Regions from separate parts of the Stenotrophomonas sp. YJH_SMC_105-26 genome, predicted to be linked through region 2. Evidence: predicted binding sites of a transcription regulator. Region 2 holds the regulator's gene; the other holds the start of a gene.
The links. Region 2 encodes HrcA, which represses chaperone genes, less so after heat shock. Its sites were predicted from a motif close to TTNGCACTCNNNNNNNNNGAGTGCNAA; they were not measured.
Positions count from the first base shown of each region.

Region 1: a site for HrcA is predicted at 4,996-5,022, ahead of AC5P7F_RS06210 (co-chaperone GroES). Genes of this name have one in related genera too.

Region 1 covers NZ_JCAFSD010000001.1:1,354,879-1,366,726, forward strand. Annotated here, with positions in the region: gene AC5P7F_RS06190 (aspartyl protease family protein) at 1-866, shown strand, start outside; gene AC5P7F_RS06195 (serine hydrolase) at 934-2,097, shown strand; gene AC5P7F_RS06200 (DUF6445 family protein) at 2,186-2,797, opposite strand; gene groL (chaperonin GroEL) at 2,931-4,580, opposite strand; gene AC5P7F_RS06210 (co-chaperone GroES) at 4,662-4,949, opposite strand; gene AC5P7F_RS06215 (endonuclease) at 5,261-7,051, shown strand; gene cutA (divalent-cation tolerance protein CutA) at 7,120-7,458, shown strand; gene AC5P7F_RS06225 (protein-disulfide reductase DsbD domain-containing protein) at 7,455-9,836, shown strand; gene AC5P7F_RS06230 (redoxin family protein) at 9,833-10,396, shown strand; gene AC5P7F_RS06235 (PepSY domain-containing protein) at 11,035-11,848, shown strand, end outside.
Region 2 covers NZ_JCAFSD010000003.1:279,271-291,118, forward strand. Annotated here, with positions in the region: gene AC5P7F_RS11065 (ABC transporter transmembrane domain-containing protein) at 1-814, shown strand, start outside; gene AC5P7F_RS11070 (hypothetical protein) at 885-1,079, shown strand; gene AC5P7F_RS11075 (prephenate dehydrogenase) at 1,299-2,423, opposite strand; gene pdxY (pyridoxal kinase) at 2,420-3,328, opposite strand; gene AC5P7F_RS11085 (MFS transporter) at 3,955-5,154, opposite strand; gene AC5P7F_RS11090 (AraC family transcriptional regulator) at 5,227-6,024, shown strand; gene dnaJ (molecular chaperone DnaJ) at 6,085-7,209, opposite strand; gene dnaK (molecular chaperone DnaK) at 7,364-9,286, opposite strand; gene grpE (nucleotide exchange factor GrpE) at 9,469-9,984, opposite strand; gene hrcA (heat-inducible transcriptional repressor HrcA) at 10,048-11,112, opposite strand; gene recN (DNA repair protein RecN) at 11,228-11,848, shown strand, end outside.

The DNA of each region.
Region 1 (11,848 bases), on a different contig from region 2:
CGCACATCCTGCCGATGTGGATGCAGGGCGGTCATCCGGCGGTGGCCGTCTCGCTGGACGGGCGCGCCGAACCGCTGCGCTTCGTGGTCGACAGTGCCGCGGGGGCAACGCTGGTCGATGCCCGCGTCGTGCGGCGCTATGGCCTGGAGGACGCGGATGCAGAGGTATCACAGGCGCAAGGGGCGAGTGCAGCTTCGGCGCGGTTGCAGCGCATGCGCAGCACGTCCTGGCAGCTGGGCAGCTGGCAGCTGCAGGCCCAAGCCATGAACGTCGATCTGTCATCGTTGCCGAAGGATGATGATCCAGCCATCGACGGCTTGATCGGCAACGATCTGACCGGGCGCTGGGACACCCGTTGGGACTTCGGCCGCAATCTACTGGCGCTGTGGACACCCGGCGGATTGAACCTGGAAGGACCGGGTTGCCAGCCCAATGCGCTGCCCGGCCGCACTGGCGGCCTGCGCCAGTTCGGCTTCATCACGCTTGCACTGGGCGCGCCCGCGGTGGACGCCATCGCCGTAGTCGACACCGGTGCCGCACAGACCGTCCTCAACGCCGAAGCCGCCCGCGCACTGGGGCTGCGCACCGACGGCAGCGACGCGCGGGTGCGGGTGCGTGAAAAGGGCACCGAAGGCCTGGGCGGCGGCAAGCAGGCAACCTGGCTGTACACCCTGCCCGGCATGACCGGCGGCGGCTGGCAGCACCCGTCGATGGAGGTCCGCATCAGCGAACTGCCGGTGTTCAAGGCGATCGGCCTGGAGGGCCGGCCGGCGCTGATCCTCGGTGCCGATGCAATGCGCGGCGGCCAGGTGGACATCGGTGCCGGCGCAGCACGGATCTGCCTGCGCCGGCCGCAGGCCGGCTGACAACTGGCGATGACGCCAGCGGCAGCCCGGCGTAGCATCACCGTGCGCCCCACCAGGAGTTCCACGCATGTGCCGTGCCACCCTGATGTTGCTGACGCTGCTCCCGCTGGCGGTACTGGCCGCGCCGCCACCCGTGCCCTCGCCCACTCGCATCGATGCCGAAGCACGGCGGCTGATGCAGGCGGCCCATGCGCGCGGGATGGCGCTGGCGGTGATCGATGACGGCAAGGTGGTGCATGTGGCCGCCTACGGTGAACGCAACGCCGCAGGCGAGCCGCTGCGCACCGACACCGTGATGTATGCCGCATCGCTCACCAAGATGGCCTTCGGCCACCTGGTCGCACAGCTGGCGCAGGACGGGGGGATCGATCTGGATGCCAGCATCGCCACAGCTCTGGACGTGCCGCTGCCAGACTACCCGCCCGAACCGAAGAAGTACGCCGACTACAGCGTGCTGGCGAGTGATGCACGCTGGCGCCGGCTCACGCCGCGAAAGCTGCTGAATCACGCCAGCGGCTTTGCCAACTTCGGCTTTCTCGAACCGGATGGCCGGTTGAAGTTCCACTTCGAGTCCGGCAGCCGCTACGGCTATTCCGGCGAGGGCCTGATCCTGCTGCAGTTCGTGATCGAACGTGGGCGACTGGGCGAGGATGTGGGTGCGTTGATGCAGCAGCGCGTGTTCGATCGCTTCGGCATGGCGCGCACCAGCATGTCGTGGCGCGCGGATTTCGCCGGCAACCTGGCCGATGGCTGGACCGTCGAAGGCAATACAGAGCCGCACGATCAACGCAGCCGTGTGCGGGCGGCAGGATCGATGGATACCACCATCACCGACATGGCCCACTTCGCCGCCGGTTATGTGCGCGGCGATGGGCTGTCTGCGGCAATGCGCAGGGAACTGGTGCGGCCGCAGCTGCCGATCACCACCGCCAGCCAGTTCCCAACGCTGCAGCCGGAGCTGCCCGTTGCGCAGCAGCACCGGGATCTGGCCGCGGGCCTGGGCGTGGTGACCTTCCGTGGCCCCCAGGGTGCAGGCTTCTACAAGGGCGGCCACGACGATGCGGTCGGCAACACCCTGGTGTGCATCGAGCGGCACAAACGCTGCGTGGTGATCCTGGGCAACGATGTACGGGCCGAGGCCACCTTCCCGGCACTGGTGGCGTTCGTGCTGGGTGATACCGGCGTGCCATGGCAGTGGGAGTACGGCGCGGCGAAGGCCTTCGTCGAATGACGGTGCGATGATCCCTGGGCGGGGAGTGCGGATGGGAGCAACCATGCATGGCGTGTGGATCCACCTCACGCGTGGATGCCTGCTCCGCTCAGCGCGCCTGCTCGAAGAACATCAGGTACACCAGCCGGCCATTCTCCGGGCGGTCGCCGAACGCTGGCCCGGCGGTATGCCAGAACCAGGGCCGCAGCAGCACCAGCCGGTTGAAACGCATCGGGATGCGCATGGTCATTTCCCACTGGCTGTCGTCGTTGCTGTCGCGCTCGATGATGTCACGATGCATGTCGCCGCCGTTGGCATAGCCCAATGCGGCCAGCTCCGCTGCATCCAGGGCCATGCGCTCGGTGCCGGTACGGCGGTGGCGGAAGAACTCGGTGCCGCCCTCGCAGTGCTCCGGTGCACTCAGGTAGAGGATGCCCGACCAGTGCGAGTGATCGGCGTGCACCTTGGCGCGGCCGGTGTCACCGGCCAGGGTAAGGCGGAACTTGCCGTGCGACTGCAGTGGGTTGACCGGCCGCAGCGGTTCGTTGACCAGCCGCGAGACCGCGCCGGACAGCCCATCCAGTTCCAGCCGCTGCTGCGAATTGCGGCCGGGGAATGCACCCTCCTGCACCGGATAGGTCAGGCCCAGCGCCGCCTGGCGCAGCCCCTGCGCATCGGCAGGAGAAAGGAAGTCGTCGACGACGATGAAGGAGGTAGGCATGGCCACCGAGCGTAGCGATGCGCTGCTGCGGCGGCAACCGGGCAACGAAAAACCCCGCCTTGCGGCGGGGTTCTTCCTTGCATCGGGAGGGCGTGCCGACCAGGGTCGGCAACGACCGCCGGGGGACGTGGACTTAGAAGTCCATGCCGCCCATGCCACCCATGCCGCCCATGCCACCGGCGCCACCCATGGCCGGCTCGTCCTTCTTCGGAGCTTCGGCAACCATGGCTTCGGTGGTGATCATCAGGCCAGCGATCGAGGCGGCGTTCTGCAGCGCCGAACGGGTCACCTTGGTCGGGTCCAGGATGCCGAACTGCAGCATGTCGCCGAACTCGCCGGTGGCGGCGTTGTAACCGAAGCTGCCGGTGCCTTCCTTGACCTTGTTGATGATGACCGACGGCTCGTCACCGGCGTTGGCCACGATCTCGCGCAGCGGGGCTTCCATCGCGCGCAGGGCGATCTGGATGCCGTGGTTCTGATCTTCGTTGGCGCCCTTCAGGCCGGCCAGCGCGGTGATCGCGCGGACCAGGGCAACGCCGCCGCCCGGAACCACGCCTTCTTCAACGGCCGCACGGGTCGCGTGCAGGGCGTCGTCGACGCGATCCTTCTTTTCCTTCATTTCGATTTCGGTCGAGGCGCCGACCTTGATCACGGCAACACCGCCGGCCAGCTTGGCCACGCGTTCCTGCAGCTTCTCGCGGTCGTAATCCGAGGAGGTGTCCTGGATCTGGGTCTTGATCTGCGCCACGCGTGCATCAACGTTGGCCTTGTCGCCGACGCCGTCGATGATGGTGGTGTTCTCCTTGGAGACCTGCACCTTCTTGGCGCGGCCCAGGTCCTTGATGGTGGCCTTCTCCAGCGACAGGCCGACTTCTTCGGAGATCACGGTGCCGCCGGTCAGCACGGCCATGTCTTCCAGCATCGCCTTGCGACGGTCGCCGAAGCCCGGGGCCTTGACGGCCACGACCTTGACGATGCCACGGATGGTGTTGACCACCAGGGTGGCCAGCGCTTCGCCTTCGACTTCCTCGGCCACGATCAGCAGCGGCTTGCCGGCCTTGGCGACGCCTTCCAGCACCGGCAGCAGGTCACGGACGTTGGAGATCTTCTTGTCGTGCAGCAGGATGAACGGGTCATCCAGGTCAGCGGTCTGCGACTGCTGGTTGTTGATGAAGTACGGCGACAGGTAGCCGCGGTCGAACTGCATGCCCTTGACCACGTCCAGCTCGTTGTCCAGGCCCGAGCCTTCTTCAACGGTGATGACGCCTTCCTTGCCGACTTCCTTCATCGCGTCAGCGATGATCTGGCCGATCGACTCGTCCGAGTTGGCCGAGATGGTACCGACCTGAGCGATCGCCTTGTCGTCGGCGGTCGGCTTGGAGATGTTCTTCAGCTCGGCGACGGCGGCCGAGACGGCCTTGTCGATACCGCGCTTGAGGTCCATCGGGTTCATGCCGGCGGCAACGGCCTTGGCGCCTTCGCGGATCAGGGCCTGAGCCAGCACGGTGGCGGTGGTGGTGCCGTCGCCGGCATCGTCGTTGGTGCGCGAAGCAACTTCCTTCACCATCTGCGCGCCCATGTTCTCGAACTTGTCAGCCAGTTCGATTTCCTTGGCGACGGAGACGCCGTCCTTGGTGATGGTCGGCGCGCCGAAGCTCTTTTCCAGCACGACGTTGCGGCCCTTCGGGCCCAGGGTGGCCTTGACGGCATTGGCGAGAACGTTGACGCCGCGCACCATGCGCGAACGGGCGTCTTCACCGAAACGAATATCCTTGGCAGCCATTGCATTTACCTCATTGGTAGCGCCGGACGATGCCCGGCGGCTGGGAGTTTGGGATCAGGTTGAAACAGGTCGCGCCGGGGCTCAGCCGATGACGGCGAGCACGTCGTCTTCGCGCAGGACCTTGTATTCGACGCCTTCGCTCTTGTACGAGCTGCCGGCGTACTGGCCGTAGATGACCTTGTCGCCGACCTTCAGCGACGGCGCGCGCACGTTGCCGTTGTCCAGCGGCTTGCCGGGGCCGACGGCCACGACCTCACCCTTGGTGGACTTTTCCTTGGCCGAGTCGGGGATGACGATGCCACCGGCGGAGATTTCGTCGGCTTCGATCGGCTTGACCACAACGCGGTCGTGCAGCGGCTTGATGCTCATAGGAGACCTCTTAAGTGATTGATTGGTCTAAAAAAGTCCGGCGATGTTAGCACTCACCCCAGGCGAGTGCCAGAACCGCACGTGAAGAAACCCGACAACGTCGGGAGCAGGGCAGAGATGGAGCCCCGCCGCCCCCTTTCAAGGGCGGAATGAAAAAATTTTTCCGCCCGCGCGCCTCGGCCAAGGCGTCGGGCTTGGACAATTTCGGTGACAAGCGTCGCACTGTCAGATATCTGACGTTCATTTACGACAAAGTGTCACTGGATCGGCCTTAGGCTCGGTCAGGCATTCCCAATCACAAGGAGTAGTCGATGCGATTGCTGTCCCCGCTTGCCGCCGCCTGCCTGCTGGCACTGGCCGCCGCGCCGGCCCAGGCCGAGGTTTTCATCAACGAACTGCACTACGACGACAGCACCGCCGCCGGTGACGTCGGCGAAGCCATCGAAGTGGTCGCCACCGCCGGCGAGGACCTGTCCGGCTACCGCCTCTACCTCTACAACGGCAGCAATCCTTCGGCGGCCGCGGTCTACGCCAACAACCCGGTCCCGGCCGGCACCGCCGCCGGCTGCGGCAGCGCGACCATCGCCGTGGTCAACTACCCGACCAACGGCATCCAGAACGGCCCCAACGACGGCATCGCCTTGGTCGATGCCAGCGGCAAGGTGGTCCAGTTCCTCAGCTACGAGGGCGCCATCACCGCCTCCGGTGGCCCTGCCGCCGGCATGACCAGCCAGAACATCCCGGTGGCCGAGACCAACAGCACGGCCGCGGGCACCTCGCTGCAGCTGACCGGCAGCGGCAGCCAGTACACCCACTTCACCTGGGCCGAGTCGGCCAGGCAGACCTTCGGCAGCTGCAACAACGGCCAGACCTTCAGTGGCGGCGGAACCCCGGGCCCGAACACACCGCCGTCGGTCTCCACCACCACCCCGGCGCAGGGCAGCAGCACCTTCCCGGCCGCCGCCGACCTGGAAGTGGTGTTCAGCGAGACGGTGAACCTGGCCAGTGGCGCCTTCGCCCTGAGCTGCGGCACCTCCGGCAGCGTGCCGTTGACCTTCCCGGCCAGCGGCCGCAGCGTGAAGCTGTCCACCAACACTGCGCTGGTGGCCGGTGAGGCCTGCCGCTTCGACATCCGCGCCGCGCGCATCACCGACCTGCAGGGCGCGCACCCGGCCGCCGACAGCCGCATCGCCTTCACCGTGGCCAGCACCGGCGGCAATCCGGACCCGGGCAACCCGGGCGTGCCGGCCGGCTATTACTCCAAGGTCAACACCAGCAGCCCCAGCCAGCTGCGCTGCTCGCTGCATGCCACCATCAAGGGCCACACCGCCTACCCTTACAGCGGCTCGGGCACCAGTACCTGGACCATTCTGGAAATCGCCGACGAGGATCCGAACAATTCCGGCAGGATCCTCGATGCATATCGCAACCACAGCTACGCCAAGGTGACCGATCGCGCCGGCAGTGGCAGTGGCCTGAAGTACAACCGCGAGCACACCTGGCCGAACTCGCTGGGCTTTGCCACCACCACCGGTGACAAGGGCCTGCCGTACGCGCCGTATACCGACACCCACATGCTGTACCTGACCGACGCGCAGTGGAACGCCGACCGTGGCAACAAGCCGTTCGGCAAGTGCGACGCCAACTGCGGCGAGCGCGCCACCGAGGCCAACAACGGCCAGGGCGGCGGCAGCGGCGGCTATCCGGGCAACTCCAACTGGGTGCGCACGCCGGACGGCAACACCGGCACCTTCGAGGTGTGGGGCAAGCGCAAGGGCGACATGGCGCGTGCGGTGATGTACATGGCGATCCGTTACGAGGGCGGCAAGGATGCGGCCACCGGCCAGTCCGAGCCGGACCTGGAGCTGACCGACGACCGCAGCAAAATCGTCAAGACCAGCAGTTCGCCGGCCTACATGGGCCTGCTGTCCACGCTGATCGACTGGCACCTGTCCGATCCGCCGGATGATGCCGAGCGTGCGCGCAATGACGTGATCTACAGCTTCCAGGGCAACCGCAACCCGTTCATCGACCACCCCGAGTGGGCAACCCCGGCCCTGTTCACCTCGGCCAAGCCGGCCACCTGCCAGCTGGCCAACTGACCGCGCAACGCAGCGGTCCACTGCCGCCGCCCGGCCCTGACCCGGCGGCGGCCCTATACTCGGCGGTCATGTCGACCGTCGATCCCGTCCTGCTGCTGTTGACCACCTGCCCGGACCGGGCCAGTGCCGAGCGCATCGCGCACGCGCTGGTCGGCGAGCGCCTGGCGGCATGCGTGACCCGCCTCGATGGCGCGCAGTCGACCTACCGCTGGCAGGGGGAGGTGACCACCGACGCCGAACTGCAGCTGCTGGTGAAAACCACCGCGAGCCGCGTCGATGACGCAATTGCCCGGATCGTCGCACTGCATCCGTATGAACTCCCGGAGTGCATCGCGGTCGAAACCCGGGCCGGCCTGCCGGCGTATCTGGACTGGATCCGGGCACAGACCCGGGAGGACACTGATTGAAGACTCTGTTTGCGCGCGGCGCCGCCTTGTGCGCCCTGTTGTGGCTCTCGCTGCCGGCCTTCGCGCTGGATGAGAAGGACCTGCTGCCGGTGGACCAGGCGTTCGCGCTGACCGCCAGTGCCCCCGAACGGGGCCAGGTGCAACTGCAGTTCAAGATCGCACCGGGCTATTACCTTTATCGCCACCGCACCAGCGTCAAGGCCGACCCGGCCTTCAATGCCGGCGCGCTGCAGATGCCCAAGGGCGACAAGCACCACGACGATTTCTTCGGCGAAGTCGAGACCTATCGCGAGCGCCTGCAGGCCACCCTGCCCGGCACGCCGTCCGAGGCTGCCGGCACCATCAGCCTGGAAGTGCGTTACCAGGGCTGCGCCGATGCCGGTGTCTGCTACCCGCCGCAGAAGCGCGTGGTGCAGGTCACCCTGCCGGGCGCCGGTGCGGCGGCGGCGGTGCCTGCCGCGCGTGCCGGTGCGGCCAACCCGTTCAACAACCCGCTGGCCGGTGCCGGCAACAGCGGTGGCCTGCGCCTGCCGGGCGCGGCCAACAACAGCCAGGCCCTGCCGCTGCCGTCGGAACAGGCGTTCGGCTTCGATGCCATCGCCAGTGACGGCAACACCCTGCTGCTGCGCTTCAGCCCAGCGCCCGGCTATTACCTGTATCGCGACCGCACCTCGCTGAAGCTGGAAGGCAGCGCCGGCGTGCTGGCCGGCAAGCCGCGCTGGCCGGCCGCGCAATCGCATCGCGACGAGCACTTCGGCGATGTCTCGGTCTACTTCAACCAGGTGGAAGTGCCGCTGCCGCTGCGCCGCACTGTCACTGATGCCGTCGACAGCACCTTGGTGGTGACCTTCCAGGGCTGCCAGACCGATGGCATCTGCTACCCGCCGATGACCCGCCGGGTGAAGCTGTCGATTCCCGCTGGCAAGCTGTCCGCCAGCATTGACCAGGCGCCAGCGCGCAACGAGGTGATCAGCCCGCTGCCCGCCGCCGGCGTGCCACGTGAATCCGCCAACGGCGCACCGTTGCGCCTGCTGCCGACCGTCCCCAACGACGGCATTGCCACTCCCGCCGCCAGCGGCAGTGAGGGTGCGCGCAATGAGTTCGCCGCCGACGCGCGCGATGGCAACGCACTGCGCACGCGCCCACCGGCGACAACCCCGAACCCGGACCGTTCGTTCGTGTGGGTGCTGCTGCTGGCGCTGGCCGGTGGCCTGGTGCTGAACCTGATGCCCTGCGTGCTGCCCATCCTGTCGCTGAAGGTGCTGAGCCTGGCGCAGAGTGGCGAAAGCCCTGAGCGGGCACGCAGCCATGCCCTCTGGTACACGCTGGGCGTGCTGGTCGCGTTCGCGGTGATCGGCGCGCTGATGGTGGGCCTGCGCGCGATCGGCAACGCCGTCGGCATCGGCTTCCAGCTGCAGCACCCGGGCGTGGTGGCGGCGCTGGCCTACATCATGTTCGCGGTGGGCCTGAGCCTGTCCGGCGTGTTTACCCTCGGCGGTGGCATCGGCAACCTCGGCCAGTCGCTGGCCAGCCGCAGCGGGCCGGCCGGCGATTTCTTCACCGGTGCGTTGGCCTGCCTGGTCGGCAGCGCCTGCGTCGGCCCGTTCATGGGCGGGGCGATCGCCTACGCGTTCATTGCCCCGCCGCTGAAGGCGATGACCGTATTCCTGTTCCTCGGCCTGGGCCTTGCGCTGCCGTTCCTGCTGATCGGCTTCGTGCCAGCGCTGGCACGCCGCCTGCCCAAGCCCGGCCCGTGGATGGAAACGCTCAAGCACGTGCTGGCCTTCCCGATGTATGCCACCGCGCTGTGGCTGCTGTGGGTGCTGGGCAAACAGCGCGGCGTGGACGGCATGGCACTGGTGCTGGGTGGCCTGCTGCTGTTCGCCTTCGGCCTGTGGCTGTTCGAGCGCAATCGCTGGACCGGCTCGCGTGCGGTGACCCTGCTCGGCGTGCTGCTGGCGATCGGCGCGCTGGTTCCTGCCTGGGGCGTGACCCAGCTGGCACCACCGGCGCGGGCCGCACAGGCCGCCAGCGAGAACGTGGTCGAGTATTCGCCGCAGTTGCTGGACCGCCTGCGTGCGGACAACCGCGTGGTGTTCGTCAACATGACTGCCGACTGGTGCGTGAGCTGCAAGGCCAATGAACGTGCCGTGCTGTCGCGGCCGGAGTTCAAGGAACTGCTCATGCGCACCAACGCGGTGTACATGCGCGGTGACTACACCAACGTCGACCCGCAGATCACCACGTTCCTTGAAGAGCACAAGGCCGTGGGCGTGCCGCTGTACGTGGTGTACGGCCCGGGGGCGCCGCCGACCGTGCTGCCGACCCTGTTGACCCAGGCGGTGGTCGAGGAAGCGCTGCTGCGCACCGCACGATGAAGTGGCAACGGCCAGCGCTGCTGTGGACAGCGGTGCTGGCCGCCGGCCTCGGCCTGTGGGCCGGGCATCGATTCTCACCCGGCCCGTCTGCACCGGCCGCGCCAACGACGGCTTCCACAGCGACGGCCGTGAAGCCTGCCCTGCAGGTGGGTGATCCCTTGCCGGCGCTGATCCTGCCGGACGTGGCGGAACAACCGCTGGACCTGCGCGCCCGCTTCGCCGGCCGGCCGCTGCTGATCAATGTCTGGGCCAGCTGGTGTGCGCCCTGCGTGGAAGAGATGCCCGAACTGGCCCGCTTCGCCGAAGCCCAGGGCGACAACGGTGTGCAGGTGCTGGGCATTGCGCTGGATGCCCCGGACGACGTGCGCGCTTTCCTGCTGCGGGTACCGGTGGACTACCCGATCGTGGTCGAGACGCCGGGGCCAGGCGATGCCAGCGTGCAACTGGGCAATACGCAGGGCCTGCTGCCCTACAGCGTGCTGTTCGATGCACAGGGGCGGCGGGTGAAGGCAAAGCTGGGGCCGTTCGCCCACGGCGAGATCGACGGCTGGGTGAAGTGAGGGTGTTTTTTGCAGGGCTTGGAGCCCTGCACCCTGCTCAATGCAACGGCAACAGCCAAAGCGGGCTTTCCGTGGGATGGCGGGGCGCTGTGGCTGTGCAGGACACGCCGTAAACCCGTCCGTGGGGGCTCGATGGCGCCATCCATGGCGCCAACGGTCCTGCACAGCCACACCGCCCCACCTTCGACAGATTCCGGCGGCTGTTGGTAGGTGTCGACCTTGGTCGACATCTGTCAGATATCGATATTCAGAACGGAATCAGACCCCGTGCCGACCAACGGTCGGCACCCACCAAAGCAGAACGTCGTTCCGACAGATCGCAGGAACTGTCGAAGGCGGGGTGGGTCCGGTTGAGGGGGTGTCCGCGGCATGGATGCCGCGGCCAAGGCTACAGGGACGTACTTGCGCCGTCCCCCGCAACCGGACCCGCCCCGCTTCCTCACAGGAAACCCGCTGTTGCTTCGGCTGTTGCTTCTGAGGTTGCCGGCCAGCGGCCGGCACTACCGCGGGTGCCGGGCGCAGCCCGGCCGGCAACCCCTGCTTGACCGCAGGCAGGGCGCCACGGAGAATTCCGCGACTAATTCTCATTTGCTGTTGCGCAGGATGCGGGCGGCAGCCTCCCGGGCCCCTCTCCTTCGATGTTCAAGAACGTCCTGTTCCAACTGCATTGGCTGCTGGGCATTACCGCCGGTGCCGTCCTGGCCCTGATGGGCCTCAGCGGCGCCATGCTGTCCTTCGAGGACGAGCTGCTGCGCGCGGCCAATCCTGGCTTCGCTGAGATCGCCGAGCACCATGCGGACGGCCAGCATCCCCTTGCACTCAGCGAACTGGTGCCGTTGCTGCAGGCTGGCAGCGAGCGTCCCCTGCAACGCCTGCGCGTGGATGCCACCGGACAGCGGCCGTCGGTCGCGCGCTTTGCCGGCGGCAAGGAACACTGGGTGTACTTCGATCCGTACAGCGGCGAGCGCTTCAGCGCCCTGCGCGGGCAGGCATTCTTCGACGTCGTCGAGGACCTGCATCGCCACCTCGCTGCCGGTGAGCGCGGCAAGTGGATCACCGGCAGCTGTGCAATCGCGCTGCTGTTCTTCACCCTGTCCGGTCTCTACCTGCGCTGGCCACGACGCTGGTGGCACTGGCGCAGCTGGCTGGCGGTGGAGTGGACGCGCAGCGGCCGAGGCTTCCTGTGGAGCCTGCACTCGGTGGTCGGCACCTGGGTGCTGCTGATCTACCTGATGAGTGCGCTGACCGGCCTGTGGTGGTCGTTCGACTGGTACCGCAACGCGGCCAACACGCTGCTCGGTGTGGCGCCGGCGGCAAAGCACACGGTTGCCGCCGACGCGGCACTGGACGTCCATCGCATCGAGGCCACGCTGTACGCGCTACCCGGCGTGCGCACCGGCTTCATCGACCTGCGCCTGCCGGAGAAGCCGGGGCAGGCGCTGAACGTGCGGG
Region 2 (11,848 bases):
GGGCCGCATTGGCGAGCTGCTGCAGGAAGACATCGAGATCCGTGCGCCGGCGCAGCCGCACGTTCTGCCGCAACCATTGCGCGGCGAAATCCAGTTCGACGACGTGGTGTTCCACTATCCGCAACGTCCGGACCAGGCCGCGCTGGACCACTTCAACCTGCATGTCCGCCCGGGCGAGACGGTGGCCCTGGTCGGCCCGTCGGGCGCGGGCAAGAGCACGGTGCTGTCGATGCTGCTGCGCTTCCACGATCCGGCCAGCGGCCGCATCTGCGTGGATGGCATCGACGTTCGCCAGGTCGATCCGGCCGAGCTGCGCGCGCAGCTGGCGCTGGTGCCGCAGCAGCCGACGCTGTTCGCGGCCAGTGCGCGCGACAACATCCGCTATGGCCGCCTGCAGGCCAGTGACGCCGAGGTCGAAGCTGCCGCGCGTGCGGCCGAGGCCGACGGCTTCCTGCGCGCGTTGCCGCAGGGCTACGACAGTGAGCTGGGCGAACGCGGTGCGCGCCTGTCCGGTGGCCAGCAGCAGCGCGTGGCGATTGCCCGCGCACTGCTGAAGGACGCGCCGATCCTGCTGCTCGATGAAGCCACCAGCGCGCTGGACGCACAGAGCGAGCACAGCGTGCAGCAGGCGCTGGAGCGGCTGATGGCCGGTCGCACCACGCTGGTCATCGCCCACCGCCTGGCCACCGTGCTCAAGGCCGACCGCATCGTGGTGATGGACCAGGGCCGCATCGTGGCCGAAGGTACCCATGCCCAGCTTCTGGCCGAAGGCGGACTGTACGCTGAACTGGCACGACTGCAGTTCATCGATTGATGACGGCCGGCTAACATCGGCCGGACCAAGCTGGCCTCGCATCAGCAGCATCCGCTGAAGGAGGTACGCGATGTCGTTCCGTCAGTTCCCTGCAGTCGACAGCAATGGCGAAAGCCACATCATCATCGAGTTCAAGCCCGAGGCGAATGGCAGCGGGCATCACTCTGAATCCACGCCGCGTTACGAGCTGGATGACGGGCGTCATCTGGTTCGCAATGGCCGCGAATTCACCACCAGCGGCGGCGAACTGCGGTTGATGATCTAGCGCTGCCCACCTTGGTGGTCACTGGCCGTGTCGCCCTGCTCTGGTAGGTGTCGACCTCGGTCGACACGCGCTTTGCCAAGGGCAGTCGAGCACGGCTCGACTCCACAAGAAGGCGTGATCAATTTTTCACCAAGCATCTTGACAGCCTTGCCTGACAAGGGCTGCGCAGGGTTATCCACACGTTTGCTCAGAAACCATCCACACCGCCTGTGGATGAATTCAGCCCAGCACCCGTCCGATGCCGCTGGCGTCCACGTCGGCCGCGGCCCGGGTGATCGCCGCCGGATCGCTGCCGGCCACGAATCCGATGCGGAAGTGCACTTCACCGCCGGGCGTGCGCGAGGAATGGATCGAAGCCAGGCTGATGCCATGCTGCTCGAACACGTTCAACAGCTCGCGCAGCGAGCCAGGCCGGTCCTCCGGCAGGTGCACCGACAGCGCGTTGCGCTCGGTCAGATCGGCCAGCAGATACCCCACGCGTTCGAACGTGTAGTTGCCATCCGCCAGGGCCTGCTCGCCGAAGGCACTGCGATTGGCTGACAGCAGCTGCTCACGGAATGCAGCCCGTGCGCCGTCGTCGCCCTGTCCGACCTGCACCTGCAGGGCCTGCAGCTGCCCCACCAGCCGCTCCAGCATCGGCGCCACGTACGGGTTGCCGAACTGGATGTCTTCGTAGATCGCCGGATTCAGCGACAGGATGCGCGAGATGATCGCCGTGTCCAGCTCGAACGACGCCGAACGGTACGGCATCATCGCGGCCAGATCGCCCAGCTGCGGCTGGTACTGGCGCAGCACGCCTGCCTGCGCCAGGTGGGTGGCATGCACCATCGCCTGCACCAGCGCCATCATCTGGTCGTGGTGCTGCGGCGTCGCGCGCACGCACTCGGCCTGCAGCGCGGTGCACAGCGTATCGACCCATGCCCGCCAGTGCTGCAGCCGCGCTTCGCAGACCACCATCACCCGCCCTTTCAGGGTCGGCGCCTTGGGTGGCGCGGTCATCGGGTGCAGTCCGACCACTTCGGCCTGCGAGGCCAGCATCGCCTGCACCGGTGCCTCCTTTACCGAGGTCACATCCAGCCACAGCCTGCCCTGCTCGCGGCCCGCCGATTGCCGCACGTACTCGGCGATCAACGCCGGCGTGTGCCGGATCGGTGCCGAGAACACCAGTACATCGGCCTGCGCCAGCAGGTGTTCCGGCGTGTGCGAGTCCGGGTCGGCCGGGTCATGGCCGATCACCTGCAGCTGCAGGTGCTGCTGGAAGAAGCGGCACAGCCAGCGCCCATAGGCACCAGCACTGCCGACGATGCCGACCGTGCGCGGCGTGCGTGGATCCAGGCCGCTCATGCCACGCGTTCAGCGCGGAAGCGCGTTCCTTCGGCCAGCGCCGCCGGCGCGGCAGCGATCACGTCGAACTCCTCGAAGCCGTTGTCCAGGGTCGCCTCCAGCGCCGCATGGGTGCCGGCAATCGCGCGCGAAATCGCCTGCTGCATCGACTCACCGCGCAGCAGGAACGACACCACCAGCGACATCAGCACGTCACCGGTACCGGCCACGTCCACCGGCAGCAGCGGTGAGGTCCAGCGCCAGGTTTCCTCGTGCCCGACCGCCAGGGTGACCAGCTCACCCGGGTTGCCGCCTACGCTGTGCGCGATCACCCAGTGCGGGCCACGATCCAGCAGCGTGCGCGCGGCGGCGATGGCATCGGCCTCGGCCAGTGCCGGCATGCCGGTCAGGCGATTCAGTTCGAAGGCATTGGGCGTCACCAGCCAGGCGTGGGGCAGCAGGCGCTCGGCGAAGATCGCTTCCAGGCCCGGTTCCACGTAGGGTCCGGTATGGGTATCACCGATCACCGGGTCCAGGCAGTAACGCAGCTGTGGGCAGGCCGGCAGGATGTTGTCCAGCCAGTCGGCGAAGGCCGCACCGTTGGCGGTGCTGCCGAAGTAACCGGACACCAGCATCTTCGCCCGCTGCGGCAGGCCACGCTCGTGGGTACCCAGCAGCAGGTCGGCAAACCAGTCGGCGGGCAGCACGCGGCCCCGCGTAGTGTCGTAGAACGGCGCATTGCTCAGCAGCACGGTCGGGATTTCGGCGACGCGCACGCCCAGTGCGCGCATCGGCGGGACGGCGGCACTGTTGCCGGCGTGGCCGTACACAAGTTGCGACTGGACCGAGATGACATCGATCGGCGACGGCCCATCCGGCCGCTGGCGGCGGCCGTGGACCAGGTGGTTATCAAGGGATTCGCTCATGGCCGCATTCTACGCCCAAGGGAGTTTTCGGCAGGGCTTGCAGCCCTGCACCTGCCGAAGGCGAAGCCGAAGGCGAAGCCGAAGCAAGATCAAGAGCCGCATTCCGTGGGATGGCGGGGCGGTGTGGGTGGTCAGGACACGCCGTAAACCCCCCTCCGGGGTCCGGCCCAGCCGCTGGCGGCTGTGCGTTCGGGCGCTTGCGAAGCAGTGCTTCGCAAGCGAAGCGCCCTCACCCATGGGGGCTCGATGGCGCCATCCATGGCGCCAACGGTTCTGCCCACCCACACCGCCCCGCCTCTGACAGATTCCCGCGACTGTTGGTGGGTGCCGACCGTTGGTCGGCACATCTGTGGGATACCGAAATAAATCGGGGTCAGATCCGTTTTCCTTCGGAAAACGGATCTGACCCCACGAGCTGTTCCGGCAGATCACGGAAAACTGTCGAAGGCGGGGTGGGTCCGGTTGCAGGGGTGTCCGCGGCATGGATGCCGCGGCCAAGCCCCCAGGGATGGGTTTACGGCGTCCCCTGCAACCGGCCCCACCCCGCCAACCCACGGATAGCCCGCTTCTGCTGTTGACGTTGCCTCTGCAGGTGCAGGGCTGCAAGCCCTGCAAACCCAAACCCCTCAGTGAGCAGCAGGCCGCGACGGTGGCAGCCACGCTGCGACGATACCGAGCAGCGGCAGGAACGCGGTCAGCTGATAGACGAATTCAATGCTGGTCCTGTCTGCCAGCATGCCCAGCACGGCCGCGCCAAGCCCGCCCATGCCGAATGCAAAGCCGAAGAACAGGCCGGACACCATGCCGATGCGGTGCGGCATCATCTCCTGCGCGTACACCACGATGGCCGAGAACGCCGAGGAGAGCACGAAGCCGATCAGCACTGCCAGCACTGTGGTCCATAGCAGATCGGCGTGCGGCAGCATCAGCGCGAACGGGGCCACGCCGAGGATCGAGGTCCAGATGATCGGCTTGCGGCCGATGCGGTCACCCAGCGGGCCGCCGAGGAAACCACCGGCGGCAGACGCCACCAGGAACGCGAACAGATGCAGTTGCGCCTGTGCCACCGGAATGCCGAAGTGGTGGATCAGGTAGAAGGTGAAGTAGCTGCCGATGCTGGCCATGTAGAAGTACTTGCTGAAGATCAGCACCAGCAGGATCGCCAGCACCTTGGCCACGGTGCGCGACGAATGCCGCGGGGCCATAGACGCGGTGCTGGCCGGACGCGGTGTGCCCAGGTGCAGTGCATACCAGCGGCCAACATAGGTCAGCAGCGCGATGCCGATCAGCGCGGCGCCGGCAAACCATGATGCGGCACGCTGGCCATACGGCACGATCACGGCCGCAGCGATCAACGGCCCCAGCGCGGTACCGAAGTTGCCACCCACCTGGAACACCGACTGCGCGAAGCCATGGCGACCGCCCGAGGCCAGCCGGGCGATGCGCGAGGCCTCCGGGTGGAAGATGGCCGAACCAATGCCGACCATCGCCGCAGCCATCAGCACCACCGCGTAGTTCGGCGCAAAGCCGAGCAGCAGCATGCCGCACAGGGTCGAGGCCATGCCGATCGGCAGCGAGTACGGTGCCGGGTGGCGGTCGGTGGCCATGCCGATCAACGGCTGGAAGATCGACGCGGTGAGCTGGTAGGTCAGCGTGATCAGGCCGATCTGGGTGAAGCTGAGGTTGAAGCCGCCCTTGATCACCGGATAGATGGCCAGGATCAGGGACTGCATCATGTCGTTGACGACATGCGAGGTGGAGATGGCGGCCAGCACGCCGGGAGCCACCGGGCGTGAGGTCGTTGCGGGAGAAGCCAGGGTCGACATGGACACAGTCAGGTTGGGGGCGAGCCACGCATGCTACGGTGGGCCCCCACTCCCTTCTGCCGCGTTCGGGTCATGGCCTATCGCAAAAAGGACACTCCGTGCCCGATCCGCGAGACCGCGCCGTGGAACGAAGTGCCGGTACACCGCCCGGTGACCAGCCGCGCCCGGCACTACCCGCCCGGTACCCACATCGCGCCACACCGGCATCGCCGTCACCAACTGGTCTTCGCCATGTCCGGCCTGATGGTGGTGCGCGCGGACGGTGGCCGCTGGGTCGTGCCCTCCACCCGCGCGATCTGGGTTCCGGCCGGCATGGTGCATGCGGTGGACTGCATCGCCGAGGTGCACATGCGCAGCCTGTACGTGGAACCGGACTTTGCACCGCAACTGCCGGATGGGGCGTTCGCAGTACAGGTGGCGCCGCTGCTGCGCGAACTACTGCTGGCGGCCAGCCTGATCGAGTCCGCGCACGTGGACGACAGCCGCGACGGTCGCGTGGTGCGCCTGCTGCTGGACGAGCTGCACCGCATGGACGTGCTGCCGCTGCACCTGCCCTCGCCCACCGACCCGCGCCTGCAGAGGATCTGCCAGCACATCCAGAAGCATCCCGCCGACGACGCCACGCTGCAGGACTGGGCCCAGGCCCTGCAGGTGGACGTGAAGACCATCCAGCGCCATTTCGCCGGCGAACTGGGCATGACCTTCGGGCAGTGGCGGCAGCAGGCGCGCCTGCTGGCCGCCCTGGAGCGGCTGGCAGTCGGCGACAAGGTCATCGATGTGGCGCTGGCGATGGGCTACGACAGCCCCAGCGCGTTCACCAGCATGTTCAAGCGCCAACTGGGGCAGACGCCCGCGGCGTTTTTCCGCTGATCGCAAACGAAAACGCCGGGCATGGCCCGGCGCTACCGCTCAACGCTTCGGTTGAAAAACTCAGGACGTCATCCGGTCCCAGAAGCCCTTCACGCCATCCATGAACGTCGCCGACTTCGGCGAATGCTTGCGTGCTTCCTCGCCGACAAAGGTGGCTTCGAACTGCTCCAGCAGCTTGCGCTGTTCGTTGGTGAGGTTGACCGGGGTCTCCACCACCACGCGGCAGTAAAGGTCGCCCTCGCTGCGGCTGCGCACCGAACGCACGCCCTTGCCACGCAGGCGGAACAGCTTGCCGGTCTGGGTCTCGGCCGGGATGCGGATTTCCGCTTCGCCGCCGAGGGTCGCCACGCGTACGGTGTCGCCCAGCGCTGCCTGCGAGATGCGGATCGGCACTTCGCAGTGCAGGTCGTCGCCATCGCGCTGGAAGATCGCATGCTCGCGCACGCGCACTTCCACGTACAGGTCACCCGGCGGCGTACCGGCCGGACCGGCCTCACCTTCACCCTGCAGGCGGATGCGGTCGCCGGTATCGACGCCCGCCGGCACCTTCACCGACAGCACCTTGTCTTCCTCGACACGGCCGTTGCCGTGGCAGGTCTTGCAGGGCTTGGCGATGATCTGGCCACGGCCGCCGCAGTTGTGGCAGGCCTGCTGCATGGCGAAGATGCCGCGCTGGATGCGCACCTGGCCGCGGCCATGGCACACATTGCAGGTTTCGACCTTGCCGTCTTCGGAGCCACTGCCATCGCAGTCGCCGCACTCGGCCAGGGTCGGGATCTCGATGCGGCGCTCGACGCCGCGTACCGCTTCTTCCAGGTCCAGCTCCATCACGTAGCCGATGTCGGCGCCGCGACGGGCCTGGCGCGGCCCACCGCCGCCACCGCCAAAAATGTTGCCGAAGATATCGCCGAAGATATCGTTCATGTCCGGGCCGCCCGGACCACCACCGCCCATGCCGTGCTCGAACGCGGCGTGGCCGTGGCTGTCGTACATGCGGCGCTTGTTGCCATCGGACAGCACTTCGTAGGCTTCCTTGCACTCCTTGAAGGAGGCTTCGGCCGCCGCATCACCCGGGTTGCGGTCCGGGTGGAACTTCATCGCACAGCGACGGTAGGCCTTCTTCAGCTCGTCGTCGGTGGCGGTGCGGGCAACGCCCAGCACTTCGTAGTAATCGCGCTTGCTCATATGGTGAATCTGGTTCCGGAAAGTCGGGATTCGTCAAAGCGGAAGAGCGGAACCAGGTCCGCTCTTGCGTCGGGCGCCCCGACACGCCGGTGGGCGGTCAGGACCCTGATGCGACAACGGGACGCTGATGGCCAGCGTCCCGTGTCGGTCCGGATCAGGACTTCTTGTCGTCCTTGACTTCGGTGAACTCGGCGTCGACCACGTCGTCCTGCGCCTTGCCGGCGTTGCCGGCGTCGGCGCCCGGGGCACCGCCCTGGTCGGCCGAAGCAGCGGCGAACAGCGACTGGCCGGCTTCCTCCAGCACCTTCGACTTGGCTTCGATCTGTGCCTTGTCGTCACCCTTCATCGCGGTTTCCAGGTCGGCCAGGGCCGCCTCGACCTTGCCGATGACATCGCCGCCGACCTTGCTGCCGTGCTCGGTGATGGCACTGCGGGTGCCGTGGATCAGGGCATCGGCCTGATTGCGGGCCTGCACCAGCTCCTGGAACTTCTTGTCTTCTTCGCGGTTGGCTTCCGCGTCGGCGACCATGCGTGCGATCTCTTCCTCGGACAGGCCCGAACCGGCCTTGATCTCGACCTTCTGTTCCTTGTTGGTCTTCTTGTCCTTGGCCGACACGTGCAGGATGCCGTTGGCGTCGATGTCGAAGGACACTTCCACCTGCGGCAGGCCACGCGGAGCCGGCTCGATGCCGGACAGGTCGAACTTGGCCAGCGACTTGTTGAAGCGGGCCTGCTCGCGCTCACCCTGCAGCACGTGCACGGTCACGGCCGACTGGTTGTCCTCGGCGGTGGAGAACACCTGCGAGGCCTTGGTCGGGATGGTGGTGTTCTTCTCGATGATCTTGGTGAACACGCCGCCCATGGTTTCGATACCCAGCGACAGCGGGGTCACGTCCAGCAGCAGCACGTCCTTGACGTCGCCGCCCAGCACGCCGCCCTGGATCGCAGCGCCCAGTGCCACGGCTTCGTCCGGGTTGACGTCCTTGCGCGGTTCCTTGCCGAAGAATTCGGTCACCGCCTGCTGCACCTTCGGCATGCGGGTCTGGCCACCGACCAGGATCACTTCGCTGATGTCGCTCGAACGCAGGCCGGCATCGTTCAGGGCGACGCGGCACGGCTCGATCGACTTCTTGATCAGGTCTTCCACCAGTGCTTCCAGCTTGGCGCGGGTCAGCTTGATGTTCAGGTGCTTCGGACCCGAGGCGTCAGCGGTGACGTACGGCAGGTTCACTTCGGTCTGCTGGGCGCTGGACAGCTCGATCTTGGCGCGCTCGGCAGCGTCCTTCAGGCGCTGCAGGGCCAGCGGATCCTTGCGCAGGTCGATGCCCTGGTCCTTGTTGAATTCTTCAACCAGGTACTCGATGACGCGGTTGTCGAAGTCTTCGCCGCCCAGGAAGGTGTCGCCGTTGGTGGCCAGCACTTCGAACTGCTTCTCGCCGTCGACGTTGGCGATCTCGATCACCGAGACGTCGAAGGTGCCGCCGCCCAGGTCGTACACCACGATCTTGCGATCCTTGTTGTCGCCCTTGTCCAGGCCATAGGCCAGCGCGGCCGCGGTCGGCTCGTTGATGATGCGCTTGACGTCCAGGCCGGCGATGCGGCCGGCATCCTTGGTCGCCTGGCGCTGGCTGTCGTTGAAGTAGGCCGGCACGGTGATGACCGCTTCGGTGACCTTCTCACCGAGGAAGTCCTCGGCGGTCTTCTTCATCTTCTCCAGCACCTTGGCCGAGATTTCCTGCGGGGCCATCTTCTTGCCATCGCTGGTCGACACCCAGGCATCGCCGTTGTCATGGGCCAGGATGCTGTACGGGACGTGGGCGATGTCCTTCTGCACTTCGGCGTCGGTGAACTTGCGGCCGATCAGGCGCTTCACCGCGTAGAAGGTGTTCTTCGGGTTGGTGACGGCCTGGCGCTTGGCCGAGGCGCCCACCAGGACTTCGCCGTCCTTGGTGTAGGCGACGATCGACGGGGTGGTGCGATCGCCTTCCGAATTCTCGATGACGCGGGCCTTGCCGCCGTCCATGATCGCCACGCACGAGTTGGTGGTGCCGAGGTCGATACCAATGATCTTGCCCATGGGGGAGACTCCTGAGGATGCTTGTTGGGGTCAGTCCGGCCGTTCGGCCGGTGGATGAATACGATGTGGGGGAGGCTCGTGGAACATTCAAGCCATCTCCCGAACGCTGTGTTTCCGGTCGCCCGGCGCGTTCAGCGTCGGGCCGGGTGACGGGACATTCCCGCCTTCCGGCCCTGGAGGGGTCAGTCGGCGGCCACCACCACCAGCGCCGGCCGCAGCAGGCGCTCGTTGAGCAGGTAACCCTTCTGGAACACGGTCACCACGCTGCCCGGGGCGGCGTCTGGGGCCGGCACCTGGCTGATGGCCTGGTGGTGTTCCGGGTTGAACGGCTGGCCGATCGGGTCCAGCAGGACCAGCCCGTTGTCGGCGGCAACCTTCAGCAGCTGCTTGTAGGTCAGCTCCAGGCCCTCGCGCAGCGGATGCGGGTCATCGCCGGCCGCCTTCAAGCCGGCATCCAGGCTGTCGAACACCGGCAGCAGCTCGCCCAGCAGCTTCTCGTTGGCGAACTTGCGGGCCTGCTCGATGTCACGGGCAACGCGCTTGCGCTGGTTCTCGATGTCGGCGCGCTCACGCAGCGCATCGGCCTTGATCTGCTCGACCTCGGCGCGCAGGCGCTCCACTTCGTCGTTGACGCCGGCGGCGGCGGCCGCATCGGCGGCAGTCTGCTGGGATTCGATATCTGGATGTTCGTGGTTCATGTCTGGGTCCCTGGCGGTCAGTCTCCGCCTCCACCCACCCTAGTGTGGGCGGGATGCTGCGTTTCAAGCGTCGGATGTTCCAGGAGTGCGCCCGGCTGGCGAAAACGCCGCGCCGAGTACATCGGCAGTAGCCTGGACCAGCGGGATCATCCGGTCGTAGGCCATCCGCTTGGGGCCGATCACGCCCAGCACGCCCAGCACCTGGCCATTGGCGGCATAGGGGGCGGTGACCAGCGAGACCCCCTGCAACGGCATCATCCCGGTCTCTTCGCCAATGAAGATGCGCACCCCCGGGGCCTGGATGGTGCGCTCCAGCAGCTGCAGGATCTCCCGCTTGCTGGAGAACAGCTCGAACAGCTCGCGCAGCCGCTCCAGGTCGGACAGGTCCTGCACCCCCATCAGACGGGTCTGCCCGGCCACCAGCATGTCATCGGCCGCCGGCTGCAGGGCCTGCTCGGCCAGCTCGATGCTGTGCGCCAGCAGCTGCTCCAGCTCCGAACGGGCATCACGCAGTTCCAGCAGCAGGCGGGTGCGGATCTCGGCCATCGGCAGGCCGGCGAAATGCGCGTTGAGGTAGTTGGCGACCTGTTCCAGCTGGCCCGGCGCGAACTCCTGGCGGGTCTCGATGACCCGGTTCTGCACCTCGTTGTCGGCGAACACCAGGATCGCCAGCACCCGGCGCCCGTCCAGCGCCACGAAATCGATCTGGCGGAACGCGAACTGCTCGCGCCGCGGGGCGCTGACCACGCCGACGAAGTGGCTCATCGCCGACAGCAGCTCCGAGGCGCTGCCAAGCAGGGCCTGGGTGCTGCCGCCGCCGGCCAGTTCCTGGCGCAGCCGGGCCAGCTCGCCTTCGCCCGGCGGCTGCATCTGCAGCAGGCTGTCGACGAACACCCGGTAGCCATGTGCGGTCGGGACGCGCCCGGCCGAGGTGTGCGGCGAAGCCAGCAGCCCCAGGTCTTCCAGGTCACCCAGGATGTTGCGGATGGTGGCCGGACTGACCTCCAGCCCGGCCACGCGCGCCAGCGTCTGCGAGCCGACCGGCTCACCGTCCTGGATGTAACGCGCGATCAGCGTGCGCAGCAGATGGCGCGCACGCGGGGCAAGCTGGTCGGGAGAACCGTGCATGGAATCAACCTGTGAGACACGGACACTAGATAATGGCGGCGGATCACCTTGGCAAGTCATTGGACCTCCCGCGCCCGCGTGCTAGCGTTGCGCGGCTGCTGACACCCCCTTACCCATGCTCAGACATCTTTCGATCAAGGATTTCGCCGTCGTCCGCGCCACCGAACTGGAGTTCGGGCCAGGCATGACCGTGGTTTCAGGCGAGACCGGCGCCGGCAAGTCACTGATGGTCGACGCGCTGGGCTTCCTGTCCGGCCTGCGCGCCGACAGCGGCGTGGTCCGCCACGGCGCCGCGCGCGCCGAGCTGTCGGCCGAGTTCGCGCTGGACCAGCTGCAGGCCGCGCGCCAGTGGCTGGCCGACAACGAGCTGGACGACGAAGAACAATGCCAACTGCGCCGCGTGATCCGTGCCGATGGCGGATCGCGGGCCTGGATCAACGGCCGCCCGGTGACCCTGGCGCAGCTGGGCGACCTGGCCTCGCTGCTGGTGGAGATCCACGGCCAGCACGAGCAGCAGGCCCTGCTGACGCGCCCTTCGCAGCTGGCCCTGCTGGATGCCTATGCCGGCAACGAGGACGAGCGCCGCCAGGTGCGCCGCGCCGCTGCGGCCTGGCAGGCGCTGGTCGATGAATCGCTGGCGCTGTCGCAGCAGGGCGACGTCAGTGACCGGATCGGCTTCCTGGAGCACCAGCTGCGCGAGTTGGACCGCGAGGATCTGGAACCCGAATCGATTGCC